DNA from 3 places in the Zhaonella formicivorans genome. Region 2 is predicted to be linked to each of the others. Evidence: riboswitches for the same ligand, from Rfam matches in the RefSeq annotation. Region 2 holds a riboswitch; each other region holds the start of a gene.

Region 1 (9,763 bases), 920 kb from region 2:
CGGCGGCAGTCTGTTCCAGCAACCCTACGGCTGCAATGCTGGCCTCGTTTTGGGGCGCCCAGAACGCTACCATCACCGGCTTGTCAGCGTTTAATACCTGTTCCTTGAAGCCTTCTTCTTCGGCCAGGTACTTCTCGGCTGCTACGGCGGCTACAGCGCCGTCGGCTGCAGCTGTGATGACCTGCCTCAAGTATTTGACTCTGGCATCTCCTACAGCATAGACGCCGGGTACTGACGTTTCCATCTGCTCATTAGTGATAATATACCCTTTTTCGTCAAGTTCTACTTTGCCCCGGAGGAATCCGGTTTTGGGAACGGTGCCTACGAAGAAGAAGACTCCGTTGGTTTCCATTTCCGTCAGTTCTCCGGTTTTGATGTTTTTGATTACTACAGACTCAACAATGCCGTCTCCTTTGATTTCCTCCAACACAGAGCTCCAGACCCATTCAATTTTCGGGTTGGCAAAAGCTTTCTCGGCGCTCACCTTATTGCAGTCCAGGATGCCTTCGTCATGGATTACGATGATGGTAACCTTGTTGGCAAACTTGGTGAGATACATTGCTTCTTCGATAGCGGCATCGCCGTTGCCGACCACTACCACATCCAGGTCTTCAAAGAAATCGGCGTCACAGGTGGCGCAGTAGGAAACGCCCTTACCTCTTAAAGCCCGCTCCCCTTTGATATTTAAGCTTCTCGGTTCGGCGCCGGGAGCCAGGATTACTGTTTTGGCCAGGTATTCTTTACCGCTCTTTGTTTTAACAACCTTAATTTCTCCTTCAAGCTCCAAATCAACGACTTCTTCTTTGAGGATTTCGGTACCGAAACTTTTTGCATGTTCGGCCATTGCTTTCATTAAGCCGGGGCCGGTTGTGCCCCTGGAAAAGCCGGGATAATTCTCCATCTCCTGTGTTGTTGCCGCCTGACCTCCAGGTCTGGCTTTTTCCAATATAACAGTCTTCAGCCGTGCCCTGGAACCGTAGATGCCTGCGGCAAGGCCGGCAGGACCACCGCCCACCACTACAATATCAAATACCTCTGACATCGCCATCTCCTCCTCATCTAATTTTGCAATCAAACTAATATCAACCCTTTTAAATACTCGTTAAATCCTAGCTCAATATTCTTTAAGTTACAGGTTGTTAGTTGTTAGTTATTAAAACTAAAAACCAACAGCTAAAAATTATCACTGTATTTTATAGGATGCAGGTTGGTAATTGTTACTTTAATTAAACATATTAAGCTGTACCGGGGTTTGTTTTTAACCAATAACCATCAACCAACAACCAACAACTGGTCTTACACATGCATGTCAAGGGGCAGTTGTTCAATAGCTGTTCTAAGCAGGGTCAAGTCAATAAACTGAAAATCTTGAACTACCTGTTCCCCCCATTTCCTCTTTAATTCTGGTAACTTGTCGGTAACTTCAATTGCCGACTCAATTAAACGTAGAGAATCATAGTCCAAAGGACCCTTATCACAACTTATTACCAATGACTTGTAAGGGGTTTCGTTTGGCTTAACGCTGCCCGCCAGTGGGTGATTAATCAGCCTGTGCCCCTGGTGGATAAAATTTCTTGCTTGTAGCAATACGTCCCGCAAAGTACCTTCAAGCTTATTAGTCCCCGGGAAATCCCGCCAAACCATTGGGTTGTTGCTCAAGATAAAAACTTTTTCCACCTAACCACCTCCCGCTTTTAAACATCAACCTGCTAAATAGCCTAGCCCCAAAAAAGTTAGACCAAACACTGGCGCTTGTGAAAAATGGCACGAGCGTTGTATAAATAAAAACAGAGGTACAACAGCTAAAACCAGCTGCCGTGCCTCTGTCTACTTACCTGAGAGATTAATAGGGCTTAAAGCCTTTTTGCTCCTTCGGTGTCCTGAGACTTTCCAGAGTTGAGTCTAAATACGGTCCTTTGAGCCTGAGAGTTTCACTCTTGGTCCGGCTTACCAAGGTTTGCTCCTTCGGCGTCCTAATGGGACTCTCCCGCATTTATCATTCTCCTGTATTGAATTGACTGCAACATTACGAACTGTACATTCTAATTTCGACACATTGTAATTTCACAGTGAAGAGACGCAAAACTCATATTGTATATGTATGCCAACTCATAAATCTTGTGAAAGAATTCTCTTTCTTTAAGCTAATTCTATCATTTAGTACTTTCCTTGTAAAGTGTCATTTAACATATTTCGTTGCCTTTAACAGAAGTTTTATTTTTCAGTATTTTTTTTATAGTTAGGAGCAATTAAATAAAATTTCTTTATCATTAGTGCTTTTTCCGTACACCTACCCTGTTCTCCGTACCCTTAAAGAGACGCTGAATATTGGAGCGATGCCGGTAAATTACAAAAGCCACCAGGCACCAGGAGGCAATTATCAAGATAATGTGCATCTGGAAAGCCCAGGTAAGCACAGCCACAGTAATGGCTCCGGCTATAGAAGCTAAGGAAACATACCTGAAAACTGCCAGCGTAATCCCAAACACTAAAGCGCTCAAGATTATAACTTTGGGTGCAAGCACCAAAAAGACGCCTGCTCCGGTAGCCACTCCTTTGCCCCCTCTAAATCCGGCAAAAAGCGGGTAACAATGCCCCAGGGCGGCTGCCAATCCGGCCAGCATACCCAAAACCTCATTACCACCCCAGAGACCGATATAGGTTGCCAAGGCTCCTTTCAAAATATCAGCCCCGATTACGGCCAGGCCCGCCTTCCAGCCTAGAACCCGAAACGCGTTTGTCCCACCCAAGTTGCCGCTGCCATAATTTCTGATATCTTTTCCGCTTACTGCCTTCCCCGCAATCAATGCAAAGGGAATAGAACCAAGCAAATAGGCCAAGAATAGTGTTCCAACAATTCGCACAACTTTCACCCTTTAGCATTATTTTGATTAAAAGCGACCTCTAATGTTTGCTTTTTCCCATTATTTCTTACCTCCATATATTATAGCATTTCTTAATAATTTTAAAGTCTAAATCGCATATTAATAAGGGAATGTTTGCACACAAGATAGATTTGGGAGGTGCTGATTTGTCCGGCTTTGTAACAGGGAAATTACCCGTAAGGAGTAAAGGCAGGGAACTTAAAGAACAGTTGCAGAATCTGGGGTATGAGTTCAAAGAAAATATGCATCACTATGAGTTCAGCAAAGAAGCAGATCTTGAGGAAATTATCGATGAAATTGCGCCCCTTTGTCAGTCCTTAGGTTGGAACATAGAAAATGAACTTACTTTAGTCGAAACCCACGGAGACTTAGCCATGCGCAGTATTTTTGACCACGGCAGGATTGTCAGGGAGTTTCAGCGAGGCAGCTAGTTTCAGCCAAGTCGCAACTTGGCTGAAACAGTCATTAGTTATTAGTTATTAGCCTTTATTCTTGGTCTTTAGGCCTTGTTAGTCCCCAACAGTGACCTACGGTTGAGTTCCCAGTCGCCAGTAACTAGCCCCTGATAGCTGACGGCTGATAGCTGATGGCTGAAAGCTGAAAACTATTAAACACTTTCCCGGAGCAATTTATTGACCAGTTCCACTGCCCGCCTGGCGTCAGGTGCATAACCGTCAGCATTGATAGCTTTGCAGTACTCAGAGGTGACAGGGGCACCACCTATTATTACTTTTACTTTTTCCCTCAAATTAGTCTCTTCCAGAAGTTTAATTGTACTGGCCATCATTGGCATAGTGGTAGTGAGCAATGCAGACATGCCTACTATTTTAGGCTGATGCTGCGATACCGCTTCCAAGAAATCCTGGGGATGCACGTCAATACCTAGATCAATGACCTCATAGCCGTTAGCTCTTAAAAAAATAGTCACCATATTTTTACCTATATCATGCAAGTCTCCGGCTACAGTTCCGATTACAACTTTACCGGCAGCCGGATAGACCTTATCCAAGAGCAGTGGCTTCACAACCCTCATCCCTGCGTGGACCGCCCTGGATGATGTCAACACGTCGGGAATATAAAATTCTTCGTTGCTAAAGCGCTCACTGACCTTAGTCATGCCCGCTACCAAACCCTGAAAAAGAATGTCCACAGGCGAAACGCCTTCACTTATGGCTTCTTCCGTTAAGGATTTTACCTGTGCCGCTTTTCCCTCTATTACAGCTGCCGCAATCTGACTTAACTTCCCCAAATCTAACCCTCCAAGGTTAAAGAAACTTGGCTTGCGCCAAGCTGGCGGAAGCCAAGTTGCACTTATTCGTCCTGAAATTTATACCTACTTAATGATACCGCCTATATCCCTAACAAGTTAAAATGCTTTTTCCCTGTACTGACTGGGAGTTATCCCCTCACTGCGCTTAAATACTTTGGTGAAGTAACCGGGGTCCCTAAACCCTAGATCATCGGCTACTTGAATAACATTATATTTCGGGTCCCGCAAAAGCTTTTTAGCTTCTTCTATTCTGATTTTAGTTAAAAACTCCATAATAGTACAGCCTAATTCCTGCTTAAATATTTTGCTAAGATGGCAGGGGCTTAAATACACAGCCTGGGCGACATCTTCCAATGTAATTTTTTTGCGGTAATTATTGCGCATGTAATCGCCGGCTTTCTGGATGACCTGTAAATTTCGTGAACCTTTGCTTTCCTCAATGCAGATAATAAACTGCTGTGTAACATTTTCAATCCAATGACAAGCTTCTTCCACGGTAGTTAACCGGGTAAATTCTTCCACATACTGGGAATTAAGTGCCAGAAGTTGTTTGAGCGAGGCCCCGCCTTCTACTGCTGCCCTGGAGATCAAAACCACCAGTTCCAAAATCCTGGCTTTTACTTCCTTAACGTTGCCTAAATAACGCTGCAAGATCTCGGCCAGGATTTCATTGAGCAGGCGCAGCGCTCCTGCCCCATCCCCTTGTCGAACCCTGCTGACCAGTTCCCGTTCCTTTTCCAAAGAGTAACCGCGGACCGAGAGACTGTCCATTTTTTTCAAAGCCTCTTCCAGTTTTTTTCTGGCTTGTATTTCTTCCCCCAGGCGTGCCTGCTGTTCGCTGATAGCCCTGCGCTGCTGCAATGTAATCATTCCGGTCTTCATGATATGGTTAGCAACCACAAATAACAAATCAGCAGCAGCCTGGATTTTCTCTCCGGAGAGAACTTCCAATTTCTGGGCGCACTCTATGAGTTTACTCACATCTACCCCAAGTCCCCGTGTCATTTCCTTGATCTCTTCCCAGAAGAAATCCTCCGGTTCCCAGGCCAGCACCTGCCCGCAGACAATGGCCCCCAGATAGTTCTCTTCGATTAGAATAGGGGCGGCCCAGGCAATTAACCCTGCATGGCAGCGGAAAATATATGGTTTGCCATACTTGCTGGCTTCCAGGCCTGCCCGGGCATAAGAACGCTTGCACTTATATACGCCTGTTTCCGATGTTCTCACCATTTGACAAAATTCACAATATTTTTCTTCTTTTTCCGAGGTAACAATTGTTTCTCCCTGTGAATCCACTATACTTGCCTGTAACCCCGTTGCCTTGCTGAAAGAGGATAAAATTTGCCGTAAGACACTTTCCTCTCCGAGCTCCTGGATTTGGTGCCTGTTAACCCCGTTCAGAACTCCATCTAGCATCCAATCACCTCTGAAAGAGTTATACTTAAAACCAACTTACGGCTAGTGTATATTAATAGCGAAAGCGGCACTTGCTCCGTTCAATATCACGATCATTCCTGCTCAAAATGTATTAATTAGTTAAAATATTTGCTATTTTAACGTGAATTCCTGCAAAATTTCGAGATTTTCTGAAAGTAGTAGATAACGAAAGAAAAGGTACAGATAAGCTGAAGTCAGTTTTAACCTCAGGATACCCGCACCTTCCCAAAATAGAAATGCTTTTACCGGCTAACGCCCTGCCTGCTGCCTTCTTGTGCCCAACGGGGGAAATAAATAGCTTCCATAAACCTCTCCTGAAATTCTTGTCTTGCCGACAGTTCTATATACCTTACCTTATCTGCTATCTCATAAGCATTTTGCCTGGCTTCTTCCGAAACCAATACAAGCTGGGAACCAACACCGGCAGCATTGCCAACGGCTCTGATGCGTTCCAGTCCTAAATCGGGTACAAGACCTATTCTCCAAGCGCTTTCCTTTCTGATATAAGTACCGAAAGCGCCGGCCAGCAGCACTTCCACAATATCCTTTTCATCTATACCCAGCTCCTGTTGCAACACCTGGATACCGGCCAGGATGGCACCTTTAGCCAACTGCAGTTCCCGGATATCCTTTTGAGTCAGCACCAAGTCTTCTTCCAGCCCGTTCTCTGCGCGGTAAGCCAGAATAAAATCAAAACCGTTTGTTCCTTCCACGATGCGCCGGCGAACCTTGACCGGCAGGTGGGATGCACTTTCCGGATCCAGAATGCGACCCGTATAATCAATCACTCCCACCTTCAACATTTCGGCAACGGCATCAATAAGGCCGGAACCACAGATACCTATAGCAGGCAGAGAATTTATAGTTTGAATCTTGACATCATCAGCAATATCGACTCTTTCTATCGCGCCCGGCGCGGCCCGCATGCCAAACTTGATTTGGGCACCTTCAAAAGCGGGTCCTGCCGCAGTGGAGCATGCATACAGACCTTTTTCCGAACCTAAGACTATCTCGCCGTTGGTGCCGATATCGATGGCCAAGCGTATTTCTTTGCTTTTATCCAAATTGGTAGCCAATACCACTGCCACAGTATCTGCGCCCACAAACCCTGCTATATTAGGAACTACTATGCAGTAACCTGCTGGGTTAATTTTCAGACCCAGCTCTACCGCCCGCACATCTGCCACCGATTTAACAGCAGCCACGTAAGGTGCTTGAGCTAGGTAAACGGGGCTGATTCCCAAGAACAAATGCAGCATGGTAGTATTTCCTACTACAGTAACTTCGTAAACCATCTCCGGCTTAATCCCTGCTTCGGCAGCAAGCTTCTCAATGATGCCGTTTAGTGCGTCGATGACTTTAGTTTGCAGCGTCTCCAGGCCCTTTTCTTCGCTGCTCACATAAGAAATGCGGGAGATGACGTCGGCTCCGTAAGCCCGCTGGGGGTTTCCTTCGGAATGGGTTGCCACAATGTCACCTGTCAAAAGATTAATCAGAGAGCCCACTAAAGTAGTCGAACCAATATCAAACGCAACCCCGTACAGATCCTGACTGGTATCACCTGGCTCGATGGCAATCACTTCGCTCCAACGGGTAACTACCGTAACTTCATGGCTGTTTTGGCGGAGTACTTCGGGCAAATTGCGCAGTGCCCTCAAATGCCTGGGGTAAAAAACACCGGTATTTAATGCGTTCCAAAGCCTTTCCTGATCAGAAAGCGGGTGTTCCAGGGTAGGTTTAGATACTTTTAACGCCAGCTTTTGTACTCTGCTATGCCGCTTATGGCCGCTTAATTTTAGCTGCAGTGTGCTTTTCCGGCTTTCTTCCAGCTTAACGGCAGGCACGGAAATCACCAGGTCCTGTTTGACCTCCAGCCTGCAAGCAAGTTTAGTCTCTCCTTTAATGTCATGCTTTGCACCTTTTTTAAGCAAAGCTTTTGGATCAAGCACCTCAATTTTGCATTTGCCACACGTGCCACGACCGCCGCAAGGCCCTTCCAGGTATATCCCTGCTTCAAGCAATGCTTTCATCACCGAAGTGCCCTGGGGTACTGCAAGCTCAATGCCATGGGGCAGAATTTTCACCTTATAGTTTTTCATAGCATGGCACGTCTCCTTTTAATAGTATTGCTTCAGAACCCAGTTGTTCTTGGAAAACGTTTACGCAGTCTCGTACAAACCGTTGCGATGGGCGGTCAAATACTTCATACAGAACTCGTCCTTACCCAGCAGAGCTTGGGAAGCATAAACGAACCCCATCATTGTCTTGTCCAGCGGATCCAAAATATAGGCATCCATGCCCATGGTCATGGTTTGAATCATGAAAGCCTGGTTGAGAACCTTGCGGTTGGGCAAGCCGTAGGAGATGTTGCTTAAACCGCAAATCCCGTGAACTTTGGGGTAGAGAGCCTTGATACCGTAAATAGTCTCCAAGACTTCCATTCCTGCCCTGTCACCGGTGCTGATGGGCTTAACTAAGGGATCAAGGTAGATGTCGTCTTCCGGAATTCCAGCTGCTGTTAAGTCTTGGACCAGCCTTTTTGCAATCCGCAGGCGGTCTTCTGCGGTTTCCGGCATGCCGGAATCATCCATACACAAAGCTACTATTTTCGCTTTATATTTAGTCACTAAAGGCAGGATAGTTTCAAATCTTTCTTTCTCTGCAGTGATGGAATTGATCATGGGCTGGCCGTATTTAGCTAAAGATAATCCTACTTCCAATGCCTTTGGATTCGGGCTGTCGATACAAAGAGGAGCCTGAACTTTTTCCTGGATTGTCTCCACCAGCCAAGCCATTGTTTCGGGCTCATTGAAAACCATTGTTCCGCAGTTTACATCCACATAATCGGCGCCGGCGTCCACTTGTTTTTGAGCGATATCCTTAATAAATTCTGCATCCCTGCCCTCCACTGCCGGCTTGATAGCCTTTCTGCTAGTGTTAATCAATTCGCCAACGATAAGCATCTGCTGTTCCTCCTTTTAGTTCTGACTTCAATTTATTTTGAGGATAAGCTAAAATACGCTTAAGCAACCTCATCGTCCCATCTGGGACGACCTATAGCAGTTACCTCAATTCTTGTTTCCAGATAAACTTCATCTTGCCAACTGGTATTGGTACTGCTGTACACATCCTCGCTGTTTACCATCAGCTGGTAGTCAGCTGCGCCTGCCTTTTCGGCCATGGCCGCTGCCCTTTCCTTAGCCTGCTCCAAGGCGTATATTTTGGCATCCTCCAAATGCATATAAGCTTTGCGCTCCCAGGGAGCATGGATAATAAATCCGCCTTCCGAGCCGGGTTTAATCAAAATCCTAACGGTTTCCATAACTTTTCCGGTAGCCGCCCCGATGGCGTTGGCAACTTCTGCATGTTCGGGAATAATCAACTCCGCATTTATTTTTTCAGCCACCTGAGGCAAATAAGCCTGCACCGGTGCTCCTATGGCCACAACCGGAATTTTGATCCGGGCAGTGCAGTCCATGGTATCCTCTTCTTTAGGGGCAAGAATCTTATCAACAAAATACCTGGCACCGGCATTATCCTTAATCCAGAGTGAACTGCCTTCAAAACCGGCTATGCTTTGTATGATTGCCAGAGCTAATTCCCTGATGATACCCTCCATAGCCAGTTCCAAAAATTCTGTGAAAGTTCTACCAATTTTCCTGGCCAAGATTTGTACGCCTACGGTAGAAGCCGCTGCGTTCCACTGTTTGTAAGTACCGTTGGCATGCAAGATATCAGTCGGCGTAACTGAAACTTTTGCCAGAGTGCCCAGGTTAACCAGATTTTGCAAATTTATTAAATTAGGGTCTTTTTCCAGTCTCTGCGCCAAGAAAAACAGTGAATGGGGACCTGTTTGCAGAATATTCAAAGCCCCCTTCTCGGTTTCAGTCAATTGTCCGGGTACCGTCTCTTTTAAAAGCATGAAGCAGTCCGTTGGCTGGGCAAATAGCAATTCCTCTTCGTTTTCCGCAAGTCCCCGCAGCTCATCCACCAGGTAGGGATGTTCATGTGCTACTACAGCTAACGGCCAAACCCTCTGGGGTCCGAAGCAAAGCTGTCGGTCTTTGCCGATCTGCACGTAACTGTCACCGCCCAAACCGTAGGTATTGATTTCCGCGGCCTGTACCCGGGTCAACCAACCCCCTACTACAGCTCCCTCTTTGTTCACCTT
Region 2 (9,763 bases):
TTATGCAGTTCCTCTTTGTACAAATCTAGCAGGGCCATATCCATAACCCGTGTAAGCTGCCGCTGGGTTGTATCCAGCGATTGGAGGGCAGGCACCCTTTGGTGCTCTGCTAAAATCACGATTTTCCTACCGATAATGTCTACCCGCTGGCGTTTGACCCCAGTCTTGAATAATTCCTGGTTGATGTTATTGTAGATTTTCATAACCTGCTGTTTTAATGCCCCTATATCCATAGGTCACCTCACAGGCTATTTGCTAAGCTGTTACTTCGACATAAAGTTAAAAACTCCTGCTTTTTTTACATCGGGATTTTTTTTTAGCATTCTCAGGTTAGTAAAATTAATAGGCAGTAAAATTAATTTTAAAGTTCACACAAAACTTGACTATACCCTACGGGGGTAGTAAAATGGTTTATGATAGGTAACATTCACTTGGGAAAAGAGGTGAAAAGGATGTTTACCAAGCACTGGATGTTGAGAGAAACTGCCCATTGCAAAGAGGGTTGCTGAATTTGGTCCCGCGGCCGGACGGTAAATGGCCGTATCAGGAGGGGCTTCCTTTAATTGGAAGCCCCTCCTGCGTCGTCAGTCCTTACTCGTTGGTCGTTAGCGGTCACCAGTCACCATTTCCTAGTCCCTAGTCACCGGTGCTGTAGCCTGAAATTCAGCCACGTAACTGATGACTGGAGACTAGTGACTCGGCCAAAGGTCGTTGCCAGGGACTGGTGACTTTATGGTTGCCAAAACTAACGAGTAAGGACTGACGATTCGACCTAAGTCCGTTAATAAACAGACTTAGGTCGATACGCCGGTTCCACCCCGGTAGCCTCGGCCACAATTGGATCAAGGGCTATTAAATCTTCCTTGTTCACTCGGTGCAATGAAGTCTTGCCTAAGGCTATAATTCCTTCCTGGATCTCCGCTGTACAGGAATTGATAAATCGGGCCAGGCTCTTAGCGCCTTCTTCAACGTTAAATTTATGCTGCACTTTGCCGTCGTACCAGGCTACTTGGGTGGGAGGCTCGAAAGGCAGCGCCTTTAAAACCTGAGTGTGGGCGGTGGCAAACAAAGCCATAGTACCGATATATACGGCATCGGCTCCCAAGGCGATTGCCTTCAAAAAATCTCCCGGCGTATTCAGCTTGCCCGCAGCGATGAGGCTGACTCTGTCTTTTACATCTGACTCTGCCAAGAACTTTCCGGCCCGGGCAATGGTAAACACGGTGGGAAGACCGAAGTCATCCTGCAGGATAGGAGGCGAACCTTTGGTGGCAGCTTCAGCTCCTTCCACTGCAATGAAGTCCACTCCGCTTTCTACAGCCAGATCCAGGTCATGCTCAAGGTTCTTGCCTGCCCCCATTTTTACTCCAATGGGCACTCCCTCAGTGATTTCCCGCAGTTCATTCACCAGTTGCCGCAGTTTTTTGGGGCTATTAATGCCTGGTTGGCGGGAATGAACTACCGCATCTTCACCAGGTGCAACCTGAAACTGCGCCCGTAACCTTTTGTCCAAAAGGTTGGCGCTAAGGGTATGAGCAACACCCCCGATAGCCCCTTGGCCTATTTGGATTTCGATGGCATCGGCCTGTTTTAAGATTTCTATGGACTTGCTCCAGTGGCCGCGGTTATACTGCAGGATTAAATATTTTGCTGCCTTCCGTTCTTTAGGAAGAAAGGGACCTTCGCCGGTGTTGGTGGCTGTGCCTGCCATTGCAGCTCCTTTGGCCAAGGCGATTTTAAATTTTTCGCTTAAAGCATAGCCGTAAGCCATTCCAGAGACTATGATCGGGGTTTTTAATAACATAGGTTTGGCTGCCTTTTTGCCGATTATTACCGAAGTGTCGATGGGGACATCACCGGGCGTGGGCAGCTTAGCCAGTTGGGCGAAAGTAAACATCAGGCTGTCCAGCGAAGGAAATTTTCTGGGGGTACCCAGGGGGCGGTTAACAACTTTGCCTTCTTCTGCCCGCATGTTGGCTTCGACAATGGTTTGGGGCCCTACCCTGGTGGTAGCAGAAATGAATTCCCAGATATTTTCGTTGTAAAGATCGGTCATAATGGTATGTATAGCGCTGCGGCTGAACTTTTCTATTGTTTTTCGTCCCAGATATTTTAGCCCCAGTCCCCCCAGCGCGGCAGCAGCTATACCTATCCCAAGGCCAAGGGACCCCGGTATTAAACGAGGAGGTTTGGATTTGGTGAACATCTAACCATTCCTCTCTATTCCGAAAAAAAGAATATACTTTCCTACTCGTAATAAAAAAATTCTAATTTAGTATGCCACAGGAACTGATAAAAATTCCCGCGACATTTTTACTGCCGAAAATTCAACCTGCAGTAGATTTAGAGCAAAAACAGGGGGGAAAAAGCTAGTGAAAAAATTAACTTGTGTAAACGAAAGGGAATAGTAAGATCTTGTCGAATATTGTAAAAAAACTTAATAAAAAGGCTTTGCTAAGAATTTTTTATTACTCCGGTTTCCGATGTTGATTTTTGCTGTTGCTATTCAATTCTTTTTAAAATTTAGCTCAAATTTTTAGCTAAAATTAAATAGATACCATTGTAAATTTTTAAAATATTTGATATATAATTATAGTTAGAAAGATGTGGATGAACGGTGGCGGGAGAGACCCTGACAAGGGGCGCCGAAGGAGCAACCCATTAGCTGCTAACTTATGGGGAAACTCTCAGGCAAAAGTACCGTCATCGGACACAGCCTCTGGAGAGGTCCTGCTGCGGGCAAGACGCCAGTAGGACACCAACGGGGAAACTCCGGCATTTTCCGGAGTAATCTCTCAGGTAAAAGGACAGGGGAAAGTAGCACAGGTTAAGGGAGAACTTCAAATTAGTGAAGGAATCCAAAACTAAAATTTGTGCTATTTTCTCTTGTCCTTTTCTTTTTCTTTACCATTTCTGGTAAGATATTCTTGGTTGAAGAGAAAATAGGCACCGGTTTGGGGGCGATAAATAATTAAATGATAGTAGGGTAGAATTTTGCTTAGAGACATATTTTTCACATGAAGAAATGTGTCCTCTGACTGATTAGTGTAAATTTAGGAGGTGTTTATGGATGACCGAACTGAAAAAAACCCCTTTAAATGAAGTTCACCGGGCCCTTGGCGCCAAGATGGTGGATTTCGGTGGTTGGGATATGCCGGTCCAGTACAGCGGCATTTTAGAAGAGCACAAGGCCGTCCGGACTAAAGCCGGTTTATTCGATGTGAGCCACATGGGTGAAATCAGGGTAAAAGGACCTGATGCTTTAAAGTTGGTACAAAAGCTGATTACAAATGATGCCAGCAAACTAAGCATTAACCAGATTCAATATGCTGTTTTCTGTTTGCCCAGCGGCGGCACTGTAGATGACCTGCTGGTCTATAAAGTGGCAGATGACGAATACTTGTTGGTTGTAAATGCTTCAAACACCGACAAGGATTACGCTTGGGTTGCCCAACACAAAGATGGTTATAATGTGGAAATTGTAAACGAATCAGCAGATACAGCCCAAATTGCCATTCAAGGACCTTATGCCGAGCAGATTTTACAGGGCTTGACCTCTACCGATCTGTCTGCCATTAAAAATTACTGGTTTACATACGGGCAGGTAGATGGGGTGGATTGTCTCATTTCCAGAACCGGTTACACCGGCGAGGATGGGTTTGAGATTTACTGTCCGCCTGATAAAGCAGTCCAGCTTTGGAATAAGATGCTCTCAGCAGGAGGAGATAATATCTTGCCCTGTGGTTTAGGGGCCAGGGATACGCTGCGTTTTGAGGCTAAAATGCCTCTCTACGGCCATGAGTTAGGGGAGGATGTCACTCCGTTGGAAGCAGGTTTAGGCAGGTTTGTTGTTTTGGAGAAAGAAGATTTTATCGGCAAGGATGCTTTGGTAGCCCAAAAGGCTGCAGGTATTCCAAGGAAAGTGGTCGGTTTTGAGATGATCGAGCGCGGCATTGCCCGTGCCGGCTATCCCGTGAAAAAAGACGGGCAGCAGATTGGTCATGTGACAACCGGCAGTTTCTCTCCTACCCTGGAGAAGAATTTGGGTTTGGCGATTCTCGATACCAAATACGCGGAGATTGGCGAAACCATCACTGTGGAAATCCGAAATAAGGACGTAAAAGCACAAATTGTGCGTACACCATTTTATAAAAGGGAGGCCAAATAAAATGATTAAAAGCGATCTCAAGTACACTAAGGACCATGAATGGGTAAAGGTAGAAGGAAACAAGGCTAGAATCGGTATTTCGCATCATGCGCAGGAAGCTATGGGCGATGTAGTTTTTGTGGAACTGCCGGAAGTTGGAGATGAAATCAGTCAGCACGATTCTTTCGGCACGGTGGAGTCCGTAAAAGCTGTTTCCGATGTATACGCTCCGGTAAGTGGAAAAGTGGTGGAAATCAACGAAGCACTGCTTGATTCTCCTGAATTGATTAACAGCGACCCATATGGTGAAGGCTGGATGATCGTTATTGAAGTGGAGGATGAAGGACAGCTTGAAAGCCTGCTCTCCGCCGAAGAGTACGAGGCATTCCTCAAGGAGGCAGAATAAAAATGAAATATGTTCCACACACCGAGCAAGACCGGCAGGCCATGCTCGCCGCTATCGGTGTCAGTTCTGTGGAGGAGCTGTTTAGCGATATTCCGGAGAGCCTGCGGCTTAAAAAGCCAATGGCTATTCCGGCAGGCCTGTCCGAACCTGAAGTGAAAAAAGTTGTTTCCGGCTTAAGCAAAAAGAACGAAACAATAGACGATTACATCAGTTTCTTGGGCGCCGGCGCATACGACCACTATATACCCAGCTTTGTAGATCAACTGCTGCTCCGCTCTGAATTTTACACGGCTTATACTCCATATCAGCCGGAAATCAGCCAGGGCACACTGCAGTCAATTTACGAGTACCAGACGCTGATCTGCGAATTGACCGGCATGGATGTGGCTAACGCCTCCATGTACGATGGCGCCTCCGCGCTGGCTGAAGCTGCGGCCATGGCTTGCGACCGCAAAAGCCAGGTTGTTGTCTCCAGTGCTGTTCACCCTGAATACCGGGAAACCTTGGCAACCTATGCTTCCGGGCAGGGTATTGAGATAAGAGTGGCGGAGCACGCCGGAGGGGTTTCTCCCGCCAGCAGCTTTGAGCCTCTTGTTTCCAAAGATACCGGAGCCATCATTGTCCAGTATCCCAACTTCTTTGGAAATGTTGAAGATCTAAGAAGTTTGGCAGATCTGGCTCACGCCAACGGCGCCCTGCTGGTAGTGGCAGTGGTTGACCCGGTGTCCCTGGGAATTTTGGAATCCCCGGGCAAATGCGGCGCGGATATTGTAGTAGGCGAAGGACAAAGCTTCGGGAACAGCATCAGCTTTGGCGGGCCATACCTGGGATTCTTTGCTGCCAAAGAGAAATATGTACGCCGTATGCCTGGTCGGATTGTAGGGGCTACCATAGACAATAAAGGACAAAAGGCTTTTGTGCTTACCCTGCAGGCCCGGGAGCAGCATATCCGCAGGGAAAAGGCCACTTCCAACATCTGTTCCAACGAAGCCTTGTGCGCTTTGGCGGCCAATATGACTCTTTGCGCCCTGGGCAAAGAGGGCTTAAGGGAAATGGCCTACCTATCTTTACAAAAGGCCCATTATGCTTTTAACAAAATCACATCCATTCCCGGGGTTGAGCCGGTATTTAGGGCGCCCTTTTTCAAGGAATTTGTGGTAAAACTGCCGAAATGTCCGGATGAAGTCAATAAAGAGCTTTTAAAGGATAAGATTTTGGGCGGGCTGCCGCTGAAGCGTTTTTATAAGGATATGGATAATGCAGTGCTGTTCTGTGTCACTGAACTCAGGACCAAGAAAGAAATCGATCTCTTGGCTGCAAGATTGGGGGGAATGTAAGTGAAAGAGAAACTGATTTTTGAGCTTTCTTCGCCGGGACGTAGAGGCTATTCCCTGCCGGCGGTTGATGTGCCTGAACAAGAAGTTTCGGCCCTTATCCCCCAGGAGTATTTGAGAACGGAAGCACCGGAACTCCCTGAAGTCAGTGAAGTGGATGTGGTGCGTCACTTTACCAGGCTGTCGCAGCAAAATTTCGGTGTGGATACAGGGTTTTACCCTTTAGGTTCCTGCACTATGAAATACAATCCCAAAGTCAATGAAGAGATGGCCAGACTCTCCGGTTTCAGCAGGATTCACCCCTACCAGCCGGAAGAGACTGTTCAAGGGGCTTTGCAGATGATGTACGAGCTGGCCGGTTACCTGGCGGAAGTCACCGGGATGGCTAAAGTGACTTTGCAGCCGGCAGCAGGTGCCCATGGGGAATTGACGGGCCTGAAGATCATTAAGGCTTACCACCAGCACCGTGGCGATACTAAAAGGACAAAAGTGATTGTCCCCGACTCTTCCCATGGTACAAACCCAGCAACAGCTGCAGTAGCAGGTTTTAAAATCGTGGAAATAAAGTCTAATGCCGATGGCGATGTGGACCTGGAGGCTTTAAAACAGGCTGTCAACGAAGAAACTGCGGCCTTGATGCTTACTAACCCCAGTACATTGGGAATGTTTGAAACCAATATTGAAGCGATTGCCAAAATTGTGCACGATGCCGGCGGACTTTTGTACTACGATGGTGCCAATACCAATGCTATTATGGGCTATGCTCGTCCCGGCGATATGGGCTTTGACGTGGTCCACCTGAATTTGCACAAAACCTTCTCTACACCGCACGGCGGAGGCGGACCGGGAGCAGGTCCGGTAGGTGTCAAGGAATTCTTGACCCAGTATCTCCCGAAACCAACTGTGGAGTATAATGCAGATGAAGATAAGTACTATTTAAACTATGATCTGCCTTATTCCATCGGACGGATGAAAGCTTTCTACGGCAACTTCGGGGTGCTGGTAAAAGCTTATACCTATATCCGGGCTCTGGGAGCGGAAGGTTTAAAAGAAGCAACGGAAAACGCCGTGCTTAACGCCAATTATCTGAAAAAGCTGGTGGCGCAATATTATTATTCGCCTTTTGACAGGCACTGCAAACACGAGTTTATTGTAACTCCCAAGAACCTGAAGGAGTATGGCGTTCATACTCTGGATATTGCCAAGCGTTTGCTTGATTATGGCTTCCATCCTCCCACCATCTACTTCCCGCTAATTGTGGAGGAAGCTATGATGTTTGAACCAACTGAAACCGAGAGCAAGGAAACTTTGGATGGTTTTGCGGAAGCGATGGCTAAAATTGCCCAGGAGTGCAAAGAAAATCCAGAATTGGTACGGACTGCTCCCCACAGCACCGTAGTGGGCAGGTTGGACGAAGTCAGGGCTGCCCGCCAGCCGGACCTGCGCTGGAAGAAAGCCAAATGAGTCAGGGGACGGTTCTCTGACTCATTCCAACCAGCCAAGAGAAGTTAGTTTTTTATTATTGAGGAAGGCGGTATAAGATGCAACAGTGGAGACTTATCGACACAGGATATGCCGGTGGTTTCAGGAACATGGCGGTGGATGAAGCTATCCTCCTGGAACATGCCGCGGGGAATGTACCGCCCACCTTGCGTTTTTATGCCTGGCAGCCGCCTACGGTTACCATAGGCTATTTCCAGGACATGAAACGGGAAATTGATGTGGAAGCCTGCCAAAAAGCAGGCTTCCATTACGTCAGAAGGCTTACCGGTGGGCGGGCCATCCTGCATGACGTGGAATTAACCTACAGCATTGTGGCCAGGGAAGATAATCCGGTGGTTTCCGGCACTGTGTTAGAATCCTATTTGAAGATCAGCCGGGGGATTGTTGCCGGCCTTGCTAAGCTGGGTATACAAGCCGAGATTGCTTCCCATGTGAAGAAGGAGAAAGGAACAGCGGCCTGTTTTGATTCCCCCTCGTGGTACGAAATTGTCTTTGAAGGGCGTAAATTGGTCGGCAGCGCCCAGACCAGAAAGCACGGTGTTATTCTCCAGCATGGTTCTATTCCATTGAGTTTGGATGCGGAAAAGTTATTTTCTGTGTTAAAATTTTCCAATGAAGGCCTTAGGGCTAAACTGGCAGAAAAGTTTAAGTCCCAGGCTTGTGCAGTCAATGAGGTTTTAGGCAGAGAGGTCACTTACAGCCAGGCAGTGGAAGCTTTTACCACGGGCTTTGCCCAAGGTTTGGGTGTTAGCTTGGAACAGCAAAACTTAACGCCGGCAGAACAGGAACTGGCCCAAAAGTTGGAACGGGAAAAATATAATACGGAAGCCTGGAATTTTAAAAGGTAGCTTGAAAAAGCTACCTTTTACTGTATGCGCATTTTTCTACCCGGTTTGCACCGGATCTGTGATAAGATGGCAGAGGAAAACGATCGAGGGGAGAAATCTAAAAATGATGATGATCTTAATTATTTTGGGAATCCAAATAATCTATGTATCTTTTTTCACGGTGCGCATGATATTTACTTTAAAAGGGCAAAGAACTCTGGCTTCCATGATTAGCGCCGTAGAAGTTTTCATCTATATGACCGGCTTATCCCTAGTGTTAAAAAATCTCGATGACCCCAAAAATTTGGCAGCATACTGCGTTGGTTACGCCATAGGTGTCCTGGTAGGCAGTAAAATTGAGGAATGGGTAGCACTGGGCTACGTGACGGTCCAAATAATAACCGGGCAAGAGGACAGCCAGTTAGCGGAGATGCTGCGCGAGCAAGGATACGGAGTGACCAGCTGGCTGGCTGAAGGGAGAGACGGAGCCAGGCTGGTCTTGGAGGTGCTCACCAAACGCAAGTTTGAGCCCCACCTTTTTAAATTGGTGGATTCCATCAGCGAAAAGGCTTTTATCATCTCCCACGAGCCCAGAAATTTCCGGGGAGGCTTCTGGGTGAAGACGTTGAAGCAATAGGTTGTAACCTAAGTTCACGTTTTTAGGCGTTGTTTCTTAAGCTCTTTTGCTTTTTTATAAAGCCACAGGCAGTGGCTTTCTTCGTCTATCAGGTTGCTCCAGAGCATATCTCGAATTTCCGCATCATCTACGGCATTGATTAGCTTGCGGTAATCCCTGATAGCCAGTTTTTCCGTCAAATAACCCGCTTTGAGCATGTTTGCCATTCCGGCCAGGTTGGAAACCCTGCCTACGATTTGACCAAAGACTGGTAGACCGGCGCTTGCAACGGCACCTAATGCTTTCTTTATACGACTTTGGTCCAGTTCCAGGATGTTTATCTTAGCAGCAATTACTTTTACATGTTCCTCCTCAACTTTTTTAAACCTCTGCAAACCGTGGCACAGTTCGGCATCATCCGTGGCTTGACTGAGATGGTGGTAGAATTCCACTTGTCCTTTCTCCAGCAGCAGGAACCAGTTGAGCGCATCCAGCAGCGTATTTTCACCCATGTTTAACCCGCCTTCCCACAACCTCTGCATCATATGGTTTAGTATTGGTAAGTATGTTAATATTATTCTGTAGAAAAACCGTGGACAAGCGTAAATTGGGTATAAAATATCCTAAAGTTGAAAGTTTACTTTATACATGGTACATGGGAGTGCAAGGGAGGATGGCTATGGCCCATAAAATTTTGATCGTGGACGATGAACCGACTATTGTGGAATTAGTGAAATTCAACTTGGAGAATGCAGGTTACCAAACCGTACATTGCGATAACGGCCTGGATGCTATAGAAACGGTAGCAGCCGAGCAAATTGATTTGGTTATTTTGGACATTATGCTCCCGGGTATAGATGGTTTGGAAGTCTGCAAGCGGATTAGGCAGCGAAGCAAAGTGCCCATCTTAATGCTAAGCGCCCGGACGGC
Region 3 (9,763 bases), 760 kb from region 2:
AGAAAAATTAAATCGGAAAAAGAACTGATTTGTGCCTTGCATGAACTTGAAAAATACCAGCTTGAGATGGTAGTTGTATCTTTAGGCAAAGAAGGATGTATTGCCCTCTGCGGGAATGAAATATATAAAGTTACCATACCCGAGGTAGCTGTAATAAACCCCGTTGGCTCAGGAGATGCCATGCTGGCAGGTATGTTGAAGGAAATTGCAAATAACGGTTCCTTCGAGGAAATATTAAAGGTTGGTAACACCTGCGGCATACTAAATGCTATGAATGAAAAAACAGGTGCTATTGCTCTCGACAAATTTGTGGAGATTTATAGCAAAATTAAAATAGATCCGATAAAATAATGGGGTAATTGTTGTTTTTTGCACGAATTTAATAAGGGGCAGGTGAAGGTATGTTAGATAGGAACTCCAAATTGCCCATCTATTATCAAATAGAAGAATGGATAAAGTCGCAAATAGAAAACAAGCACTTTAAAATTGATAAAGTGATCCCCTCGGAGCGGGAATTAATTGAATTGCTAAATGTGAGTAGACATACGGTGAGGCAGGCAATTGGGAATCTTGTAAACCAAGGATATTTGTATCGTGTAGCAGGAAAAGGTACTTTTGTCAAAGACAGAAATTTGGTATTTAAGGAAAATCGCTACACGAGTTTTTCGGAAGATATGGCGTACTTGGGAAAAAAACTTGAAAACAAAGTACTTAGTGTAGAATCCGATCATGCTTCTACAAGTATAGCCAATAGACTTTCCATCCAGGAAAATGATCCTATTTTTAAAATAAAAAGAATTAGAATTGTGGATGATATTCCTGTATCCTACGAAATGATATTTATAGCAAAGAGCGTCGCCGGTGACATCGACGAAAGCGTTGCGGCTGGTTCACTTATTAAGTATTACGAAAACGACCTAAATTTAAAGATAAGTCATGCGGTTGAGACATTTGAATCTGTGCTGGCTACAGAAAAGACAGCTAATAAGCTTAATATACCTGCGAATTCCCCGCTTTTATTGGTAAGGACAAAATTATTCCTGGATAACGGCAAGCAACTAGATTATACAAAAAATTATTTTCGAGGAGATAAATATAAATTTACTATCAGGTTAAACAGAGAAGTGGATGGCGTGGCTCAAAAGCCTGCATAAGAGGGATAGTAGCCTGCTAAAAAGCCCCGTTCCTTCTTGCGCCGGCGTGATTGTTTCGGGAAGTTTTGTGGCCGTGTTGTTAAATGCTTTCTTAAACCATGGGGATAAAGACAGCATAGGAAGCGCCGAAAGTGTGACAATTACAGAGGAACATTTTGTGGCTTAGTGTAAAATACTTGTCAGTACGTAAGTAACATTGAGTGGCCATCTTTGAAAAAATTCAAAGATGGCCATTTTTTTCGTCCAGGAAGTATTGACCATTTCTGTTCCAAGGAATATACTGTTAATAAACACATGAACAACTGTTCAAATATTAAAGAAAGGTGAAAATCATGGATAAAGCAGCCCACATTGAAAACTGCAACTGCACTATAATCCACCAGGATATCATTGACCGAGTTAAAGCGGTTATGCCTGACGAAATCGATCTCTATGACCTGGCTGAGCTTTTTAAGGTGTTCGGAGATTCTACCAGGATTAAAATTTTGCACGCGCTGTTCGCTTCGGAAATGTGTGTCTGCGATTTGGCTGCTCTCCTGGGTATGAACCAGTCGGCCATTTCCCATCAGCTAAGGGTACTGAAGCAGGCCAGGCTGGTTAAATACAGAAAGGAAGGTAAGGTTGTCTACTATTCCCTGGATGACGATCACGTCAAGCAGATATTTGATCAAGGTCTGGAGCATATCAAGCACAGATAATGTTGGAAGAGGAGAAACCACATGAAAAAGAGCGTTACAAAAGAGTTGCTGCTGGAGGGCCTGGATTGTGCCCACTGTGCCGTAACTCCCAAAAAAGTTATGGTCCTGATGGGCCTGGACTGCGCTGCTTGTGCCCAAAAAATAGAAAAAGCGGTGCAGAATATTAAGGGCATAAAAAGCGCTGCCGTTGACTTTGTGTCGGGTAAATTAGTGGTGGAGGCAGACTTTAGTCAAGACCTGGACAGGATTATAAGGGAAGCCGGTGAGCTAATTAAAAAGATCGAACCAGGCGTTAATCTGTTGGAGGAAGAAACGAACGCTGGAAATGTTCCCCAAGAAGCGGGCAATAAAAAGGAACTGCTCAGAATTGCCATGGGCGCGGTACTGTTTGTAATCGCCTTTGCTTTTAAATTGCCGTTTTGGCCTGAGTTTGGGCTGTATTTGGCAAGTTATGCTTTGGTGGGCGGAGAAGTGGTCATGAAAGCTGTCAAAAACATTTCCAGAGGTCAGGTATTTGATGAGAACTTCCTGATGACCATTGCCACCATTGGGGCTTTTGCCATTAAAGAGTTTCCCGAAGGCGTGGCCGTAATGCTGTTTTACCAGATCGGCGAATTTTTCCAGGACATAGCCGTCAACCGTTCCAGAAAATCCATCAAGGCACTCTTAGACATCAGGCCCGATTTTGCCAACCTTAAAATCGGTAACGATACCAAAAAGGTTTCTCCCGAAGAAGTGAATGTGGGAGATATTATCGTAGTAAAACCTGGAGAAAAAGTACCCCTGGACGGCAGGGTTGTTGAGGGAAAATCAATGGTGGATACTTCAGCCCTCACCGGTGAATCGGTGCCCAGGGAAGTTGAGGTTGGAAGCGAAATTTTGAGCGGGTTTATTAACACAAACGGTCTTTTGACGGTGGAGGTCACTAAAGGTTTCGGGGAATCTACAATCTCCAGGATTTTGGATTTGGTGCAAAATGCCGGCAGCAGGAAGGCGCCCACGGAGAACTTTATCACCAAATTTGCCAGGCTGTATACTCCGGTAGTTGTGTTCGGAGCATTGGGTATAGCAGTGCTTCCTCCGATCTTTGTCAGCGGGGCAACTTTTGCCCAGTGGCTCTATAGGGCCCTGGTTTTCCTAGTAATCTCCTGCCCGTGCGCACTGGTAGTCTCCATTCCGCTGGGTTTCTTCGGCGGCATAGGCGGAGCCTCGAAAAACGGCATTTTGATTAAAGGCGGCAACTTCTTGGAAGCCTTAAATGAAGTGGACACAATAGTATTTGATAAGACAGGAACACTGACTAAAGGTGTATTTAATGTTACGGAAATTAAAACACGGGATAATATGAGTCCGGAAGAGTTGCTGGAATATGCCGCTTTTGCGGAAGCCTACTCCAATCACCCCATTGCAGTTTCGATTTTCAAGGCCTATGGCAAGGAAATCAATAAAGAGGAAATAGAAAGTTACGATGAAATTTGCGGTTATGGGATTAAAGCTGTTGTAAAGGGTAAACAGGTCCTGGCGGGAAATGCTAAACTGATGCAGAAAGAAAATATAGTATATGAGGAAATTGAAACTGCAGGTACGGTAGTGCACCTGGCAATAGCTGGCAAATACGCTGGGTATATTGTTATTTCCGATGAGCTGAAAGAGGATTCCAGGCAAGCTATGCAATCTTTGAAAGCTGCGGGAATCAGGAAGTTGGTCATGCTTACCGGCGATGCTCAAGCAGTAGCAGTAAAAGTGGCCCAAGAACTGGGCCTGGATGAAGTATATGCCGAACTCTTGCCGGACCAAAAGGTCGGAAAACTTGAGAATTTGGTAGCTGGCAAGGGGACTCGAGGCAAAGTGGTATTCGTCGGTGACGGGATTAATGATGCACCGGTGCTGGCTAGGGCCGATGTGGGTGTGGCTATGGGGGGACTTGGCTCTGATGCCGCCATTGAGGCTGCCGATGTAGTTTTGATGACTGATGAACCTTCTAAACTGGTCAGCGCCATCAAAATCGCCAGAAGGACCAGAAGCATAGTCTGGCAGAATATTATTTTCGCTCTGGGTGTTAAAGGGGTCTTTTTGCTTTTGGGTGCGGGCGGTATTGCCACTTTATGGGAGGCAGTGTTTGCCGATGTAGGCGTTACCGTTATTGCGGTCCTAAACGCCATGCGAGCCTTGAAAACGCGACCCTAGTAGCGAACCGCGTCGAGTCGCCAGCGCCCAGCCGCAGGCAGTTTTATTTACCGGTCGCCAGTCAAAGTTAGTCACCAGTCGCCAGTCATCAGTATTAAAGATGTAACTGGGGACTAGGGATTAATACTTGGGACTCGGCCAAAGGCCGACACTAAGGACTAACGACTAAGGACTAAGGACGCGGTCGGAGAGCGCCACTGGCGACTAGGGACTAGACGCTGGCCACTAAAATATACCTCCCTAAAATTTAAACTTTTTACGAAGTTAATACAAAGGGGTGAGTACCTTTGGAAGAGGCCGCCTTGATGCAACTCTTGGCTGAGGCTAAGGCTGGAAGTGAGTTGGCCAGGGAACAGCTGCTCCTATCCTACAAGGGCCGGATTGCATCCATAGTTAACAGCATCTGTGGTAAAACTTTAAACTGGGCGAATGATGATGAATTGAGCATCGGGCTGATTGCTTTTAACGAGGCAATTGACAGTTATGATGCAGCTAAGGGGAAAAGCTTTTTAAATTACGCCCAATTGGTAATTCATAACCGGCTGGTAGATTACTTCCGGAAAGAAGCGCGCTTTAAAAATGTCACAATGCCAATGGTTGACGAGACAGAACAGACTAAGCAGGAGGCAGAAGAAGCTTGGGAGCAGTTTAGACAGGAAGAAGAAGCAAGGGAACAGGCCGAGATGGTAGCCAACTTCCAACAGGCGCTGTTGGAATTTAACATACCCCTAAATGCCCTGGTTAAGGATTCGCCCAAACACCAGGACACGAAAAGGAATTTGATGCAAGTGGCAGCGGCTGTCACGGAAAATGCAGCTCTGCTGGAGAGACTTTTGGCAACAAAACAGCTGCCTATCAAAGAGCTGATGTATATTACGGGACAAAGCAGAAAAGTGCTGGAGAGCGGCAGGAGATATATCATTGCTTTGGTTTTAATTCTGACTAGGGAGGAGTTCCTGCCCATGCGTGCTTTGATCCAATTTCCCGACAAAGGTAGGTGAAATCCGTGGAATTTACGAAAGGCATAGTCATTAGTTTGGATAAAAAAACAATGGTAGTTGTCACCGAGCAAGGCGATTTTCTTCGGGTTTCAGTCCCAGTGCCCCGGCCCCGCCCGGGGGAGACAATTCAACTGCCGCTGCCAAAGCCTAGGTCCTTTCCTAAATATTACCTCAGAGGAATAGCTGCTGCCCTCCTGATCATTACGCTGGCGTTGGGAATGCTCAAACCCGTATTTATGCCCCAGGCAGTAGCTGCAGTTTCTATGGATTTGGCTTCCAGCATCGAGCTCAATGTGGACCGGGAAAACAGGATTATCGGGGCCAAAGCCATGGATGCGGAAGGCCAGGCTGTACTGGAGAGACTTAACCTTAAGGGGGAGGATGTTTACCAGGCGGTCAACCTGGTAGCGGTAAAAGCGGTCGAGCTGGGGTATTTGCAAAAGGAACAGGGTAATACGGTAATTGTGGCAGTGGTTCCTTTAAAGGAACAGGCAAGAAATGCCATAGACAGGGAGAAGCTGCAGCAGATTTTGCATGATGAATTGGCTAAACGCGAGTTTCAGGGCTATCTGGTTGTGGATAATGCTGAACTGAGCATAAGGCAAGAAGCTGCCAAGGCAGGGTTAACAGTCAATCAGTACTTGCTGTGGGAACGTTCCAAAGCAGGCGGTGCCGAGCTCAGCATCGAGGAATTAAAAAGCCAGCCTTTGGAACAGGTAATGAGGGGCAGCGAGGACAAGATGGAAAGGATGTTTCCCGGCATGTGGTGCCGGGTCGGTGAAAGAGGGCCGAAGGGTAAGGGGCCGGTGAACCAACAGCCGCAGCTTATACCGCAGGCCGGACAAGGAAACTCGGAATGCGGGCCTATGGGGCCCCGAAACAGAGGGTGCGGCTGGTAGTAAGAATTCTGTTATGCTTTAAAAAGTTTTTGTAAAAAAATATCATAGTACCCCCCTAAATTTTGCTTTTGCTTACGAACTTAAATGCGAAAGGTAAAATAAAAGACGAGGAGGTGAACACTGTGTTGAAAAAAGTTGCCGTACTTACCCTGGTAGTGCTGTTAATGGCCACCTTCGTTTCCTACGCTTTTGCCGCCACCACTTCAAACACTGCGGATAAATATGTTGAGTTGCAAAAGCAAATGCTGGAACTGAGGAAGCAAGTTATCGACGAGTGGGTGGCTAACGGCGATATCACCGCAGAGCAAGGCAAGCTGATGAAAGAGAATATTGACCTGCGCATCAAGGCTTTAGAAGATGGTACCTTCACACCTGGCTTTGGCCGTGGTTTCAGAGGCGGCTGGGGCAGAGGAGGATGCGGCTTTGGCGGCGGTTTTGGCGGCTGCTGGGGTGCAGGTGCTACCGGAGCAAGCCTCTACTAGAAAATAACAGTAATGCTAACGAACCCTTGACAAAAATGTCAAGGGTTTTTTATCGAGCCCTAAATCAGCATTAGTAAAAGAATAAGCTCAGATAATTAAACCTATTAAATAGTTAAATGGGATTTGACAGAATATGCTCAGAAATTGCATTGCCTGTTTAGGTCAGCTTACATATAATGTAACTAACATAACTTAATACTGCGGATGAACGGATTGGAAGATGGTATACGGGATGCCAACCGAAGGGGCAAAGGCGTCAGCCTGAATCTCTCAGGTTTCACCTCCGGGTGATGAATTACCAATCCGGGACGAACCTCTGGAGAGACCTGCAGCTGGCGGGCGCCGAAGGATTAATTCTCTCAGGCAAAAGGACAGAGTGTGACAGAAACAAAAAGGTTTGACTTTTTGTTTCACCAGGAGCCCAATGAATTTTCAGGCGCAAATTTCATTAGCTCTCCCGGAGGTCAAGGTAAGCAGCCTTGATTTTTTATTTTTTACTAAAATAAAAGGGAGGGGACGAAAAATGGTGAATGGCCATATGCCTGAAACGATCCAGTTTGGTCAATGCTATACAGCTGAGCGAGAACGGGTCATCTGCGAATTCTGCTTGAACTACCAGTGCATCCTCCATCCTGAATGTGCTGAATGAACTAAGCTGGAAACTAAACGGTAAAACTAATTTGTTATCCGCTAGTATCCTTTATATAGGCGGCAAAGGGCCTACCGGTCCTTGCCGCTTTTTTTTGTGCGCCCGGCATGAAACCAAGGGGACCGTCCCCCTGGTTCCCCCCCTGGTTTCCTGGTTCCCTCAGGATTGCAGGTATGAAGTTAAAGGTGTAGAATTTAATCTGCAAAAAATACATGTTTTTTGGAGGGAAAGCATGAAAAGCTACAGAAAAGAGCTTTGGTTTGAAACTAAACACAGAAGGGAGTTTATTAACATTACCTCTCTGGTTGAGGATTGCTTGGCAGAAAGCGGCATTAAGGAGGGGCTTTTACTTTGCAACGCTATGCATATCACATCCAGTGTCTTCATCAATGATGATGAGAGCGGACTGCATCATGATTTTGAAGTATTCTTAGAAAAACTTGCTCCGGAGAAGCCGTATCAGCAGTATCGTCACAACGTCTACGAAGATAATGCCGACGCCCATTTAAAGAGGACTATCATGGGCAGGGAAGTTGTAGTAGCCGTTACCAATGGCAAATTGGACTTCGGTCCCTGGGAACAAATTTTTTACGGGGAATTTGACGGCAAGCGCAGAAAGCGGGTTTTAGTAAAAATTATAGGAGAGTGAAAAGTAATGCAATACCTGGTTTACTCCTCGGGAAATGCGGGGGTGGAAAAGGTGGTGATCAATGGAGGAACGATCTTGAAGGAAGGACAATTTGTTAAGGTTGATGAGAAGCAGGCGATGACACAGCAATAGTCAACACCTCTTGTATCTTAGTATAGCCGGAGAAAGGTTTTTTATTAGGTTCTTTGTTTTTGGGCGCTGATAAAGTAATTTTTCGCAAAATTTCTCTGTTGGAGTTTAGCAGATTTTGTAGTATTCTATACTTGTGCTACAAACCGGCTAACATTAGCAGCGGTGTAGTGTTTAAGTGAAAATGTTAACAAGACCACAGGAGTAATTGAGCTATGGAGGTTTGCGATGTTTAAATTAACGCCCAAAGAAGACAAATTTTTTGATCTGTTTATCTCTTCCGCCCATACCATGTATAAAGCGGCCCAGCTTTTAAAAGAGTTAGTAGAAGATCTAAAAAACGGCGAATCTAAATTCAAAGAAATCAAAGAGATGGAGCGGAAGGGGGATCAGCAGCTTCATGAAATTTTTAAAGAGCTTAATAAATCATTTATTACTCCTATCGACCGGGAGGACATTTACGGCATAGGCAAGCAGATGGATGATATTGCTGACTTCATCGAGTCCACAGCCAGCAGGTTTATCATGTTTAAGGTAACTGCCGCTACCGAAGAAGCAAAAACAATGAGCAACCTGATTTTAAATTGTACCAAGGAACTGATTGACCTGATGGAAGAACTCAAAGTGATGAAGAAAAGCAAAAAGTTAACGGAAAAAATCATTGAAATAAACAGAATAGAAGAGGAAGGAGATGCCCTTTTCCGCCAAGCGGTAACAGGTCTGTTCAGCGGAAACACCCCCGTTATTGATGTGATCAAGTGGAAAGAAATTTACGAGCGCCTGGAACAAACCCTCGATGCCTGCGAAGATGTGGCCAATATTGTTGAAGGGGTTGTAATGAAGCATGCTTAGTGCAACCATAGTTGTGACAGTGCTGGTGGTTGTATTGGCGCTTATCTTTGATTTTATCAACGGGTTTCACGATACAGCCAATGCCATAGCTACCTCTGTTTCTACCAGGGTTTTATCGCCCCGGGCTGCAATTGCCATGGCTGCTCTGCTAAACTTTTTCGGCGCATTTATCAGTGTCAAAGTTGCCAAGACGGTAGGCGCGGATATCATAGATCCCAACCTGATCCCCCAAACAGTCGTAATTGCCGCTCTGTTCGGTGCCATAATCTGGAATCTCATTACCTGGTATTTTGGCTTGCCAAGCAGCTCGTCCCATGCGCTGATTGGCGGGCTGTTAGGTTCGGCTATTGTCTACAAGGGTTCTTTCCTGATCGTACATTGGACTAATTTCTTTTTTAAAATTCTGTTGTGGCTCTTTTTATCGCCAGTTATTGGTTTTATTGTAGGTTATACCTTGATGGTCATTCTTTACTGGATCCTAAAACCATTCAGGCCCTCGACCGTTACTAAAATATTTTCCAAAGCCCAAATCGTTTCAGCAGCGCTAATGGCCTTAAACCACGGCAGCAATGATGCCCAAAAAACGATGGGTGTGATTACCATGGCCCTCTTAAGCGGCGGATTAATTGCCGAATTCAGCGTGCCCACGTGGGTGAAAATAGCCAGTGCTTTAGCCATGGCCTTGGGAACATCGGTGGGCGGCTGGAAAATCATCAAAACCATGGGAGTGAATATGGCGCGGCTGGCGCCGGTGAACGGCTTTGCGGCTGAAACCGGGGCAGCGGCGGTGATCTTTACGGCCACCATGCTCCATGCACCGGTTAGCACCACCCATATCATTTCTTCTTCAATTATGGGGGTAGGGGCCTCCAAAAGACTTTCTTCCGTCAGATGGATTGTTGCCAAAAATATTGTTTGGGCCTGGATCCTGACCATTCCTATGAGCGCCTTGCTGGCAGGCATTGCAATTTTGGTGCTTAACAATGTTTTCTGAGTGAAGCAAACAGGCAGTTAATGCCTGTTTTTTAATCCCTATTAAAAACATTATAATCTTCAGGAAATT

What was found. A riboswitch is a leader RNA that binds a small molecule or an ion and turns the genes downstream of it on or off. The one in region 2 is predicted to bind glycine.
Region 1: another riboswitch for glycine. It lies ahead of EYS13_RS09345 (GrdX family protein); the one in region 2 lies ahead of gcvT (glycine cleavage system aminomethyltransferase GcvT).
Region 3: another riboswitch for glycine. It lies ahead of EYS13_RS10100 (secondary thiamine-phosphate synthase enzyme YjbQ); the one in region 2 lies ahead of gcvT (glycine cleavage system aminomethyltransferase GcvT).

Annotation. Positions count from the first base shown of each region.
Region 1 is NZ_CP085524.1:1,892,614-1,902,376, forward strand. Features, by position in the region: gene trxB (thioredoxin-disulfide reductase) at 1-1,042, opposite strand, end outside; gene EYS13_RS09345 (GrdX family protein) at 1,297-1,677, opposite strand; glycine riboswitch at 1,900-2,000, opposite strand; gene plsY (glycerol-3-phosphate 1-O-acyltransferase PlsY) at 2,271-2,864, opposite strand; gene EYS13_RS09355 (hypothetical protein) at 3,032-3,316, shown strand; gene EYS13_RS09360 (cobalamin B12-binding domain-containing protein) at 3,493-4,134, opposite strand; gene EYS13_RS09365 (PocR ligand-binding domain-containing protein) at 4,252-5,571, opposite strand; gene EYS13_RS09370 (ASKHA domain-containing protein) at 5,835-7,691, opposite strand; gene EYS13_RS09375 (methyltetrahydrofolate cobalamin methyltransferase) at 7,752-8,555, opposite strand; gene EYS13_RS09380 (hydantoinase/oxoprolinase family protein) at 8,615-9,763, opposite strand, start outside.
Region 2 is NZ_CP085524.1:2,811,116-2,820,878, forward strand. Features, by position in the region: gene EYS13_RS13780 (Na-translocating system protein MpsC family protein) at 1-233, opposite strand, end outside; gene EYS13_RS13785 (FMN-binding glutamate synthase family protein) at 782-2,206, opposite strand; glycine riboswitch at 2,612-2,713, shown strand; glycine riboswitch at 2,717-2,814, shown strand; gene gcvT (glycine cleavage system aminomethyltransferase GcvT) at 3,071-4,168, shown strand; gene gcvH (glycine cleavage system protein GcvH) at 4,170-4,553, shown strand; gene gcvPA (aminomethyl-transferring glycine dehydrogenase subunit GcvPA) at 4,556-5,890, shown strand; gene gcvPB (aminomethyl-transferring glycine dehydrogenase subunit GcvPB) at 5,891-7,351, shown strand; gene EYS13_RS13810 (lipoate--protein ligase family protein) at 7,429-8,238, shown strand; gene EYS13_RS13815 (DUF2179 domain-containing protein) at 8,342-8,854, shown strand; gene EYS13_RS13820 (ferritin-like domain-containing protein) at 8,869-9,345, opposite strand; gene EYS13_RS13825 (response regulator transcription factor) at 9,513-9,763, shown strand, end outside.
Region 3 is NZ_CP085524.1:2,050,426-2,060,188, reverse strand. Features, by position in the region: gene pfkB (1-phosphofructokinase) at 1-351, shown strand, start outside; gene EYS13_RS10135 (GntR family transcriptional regulator) at 402-1,154, shown strand; gene EYS13_RS10130 (hypothetical protein) at 1,129-1,320, shown strand; gene EYS13_RS10125 (ArsR/SmtB family transcription factor) at 1,487-1,852, shown strand; gene EYS13_RS10120 (heavy metal translocating P-type ATPase) at 1,874-4,039, shown strand; gene sigI (RNA polymerase sigma-I factor) at 4,345-5,040, shown strand; gene EYS13_RS10110 (anti-sigma factor domain-containing protein) at 5,046-5,939, shown strand; gene EYS13_RS10105 (DUF2680 domain-containing protein) at 6,062-6,421, shown strand; glycine riboswitch at 6,728-6,806, shown strand; gene EYS13_RS10100 (secondary thiamine-phosphate synthase enzyme YjbQ) at 7,303-7,719, shown strand; gene EYS13_RS16295 (hypothetical protein) at 7,726-7,851, shown strand; gene EYS13_RS10095 (DUF47 domain-containing protein) at 8,077-8,700, shown strand; gene EYS13_RS10090 (inorganic phosphate transporter) at 8,693-9,694, shown strand.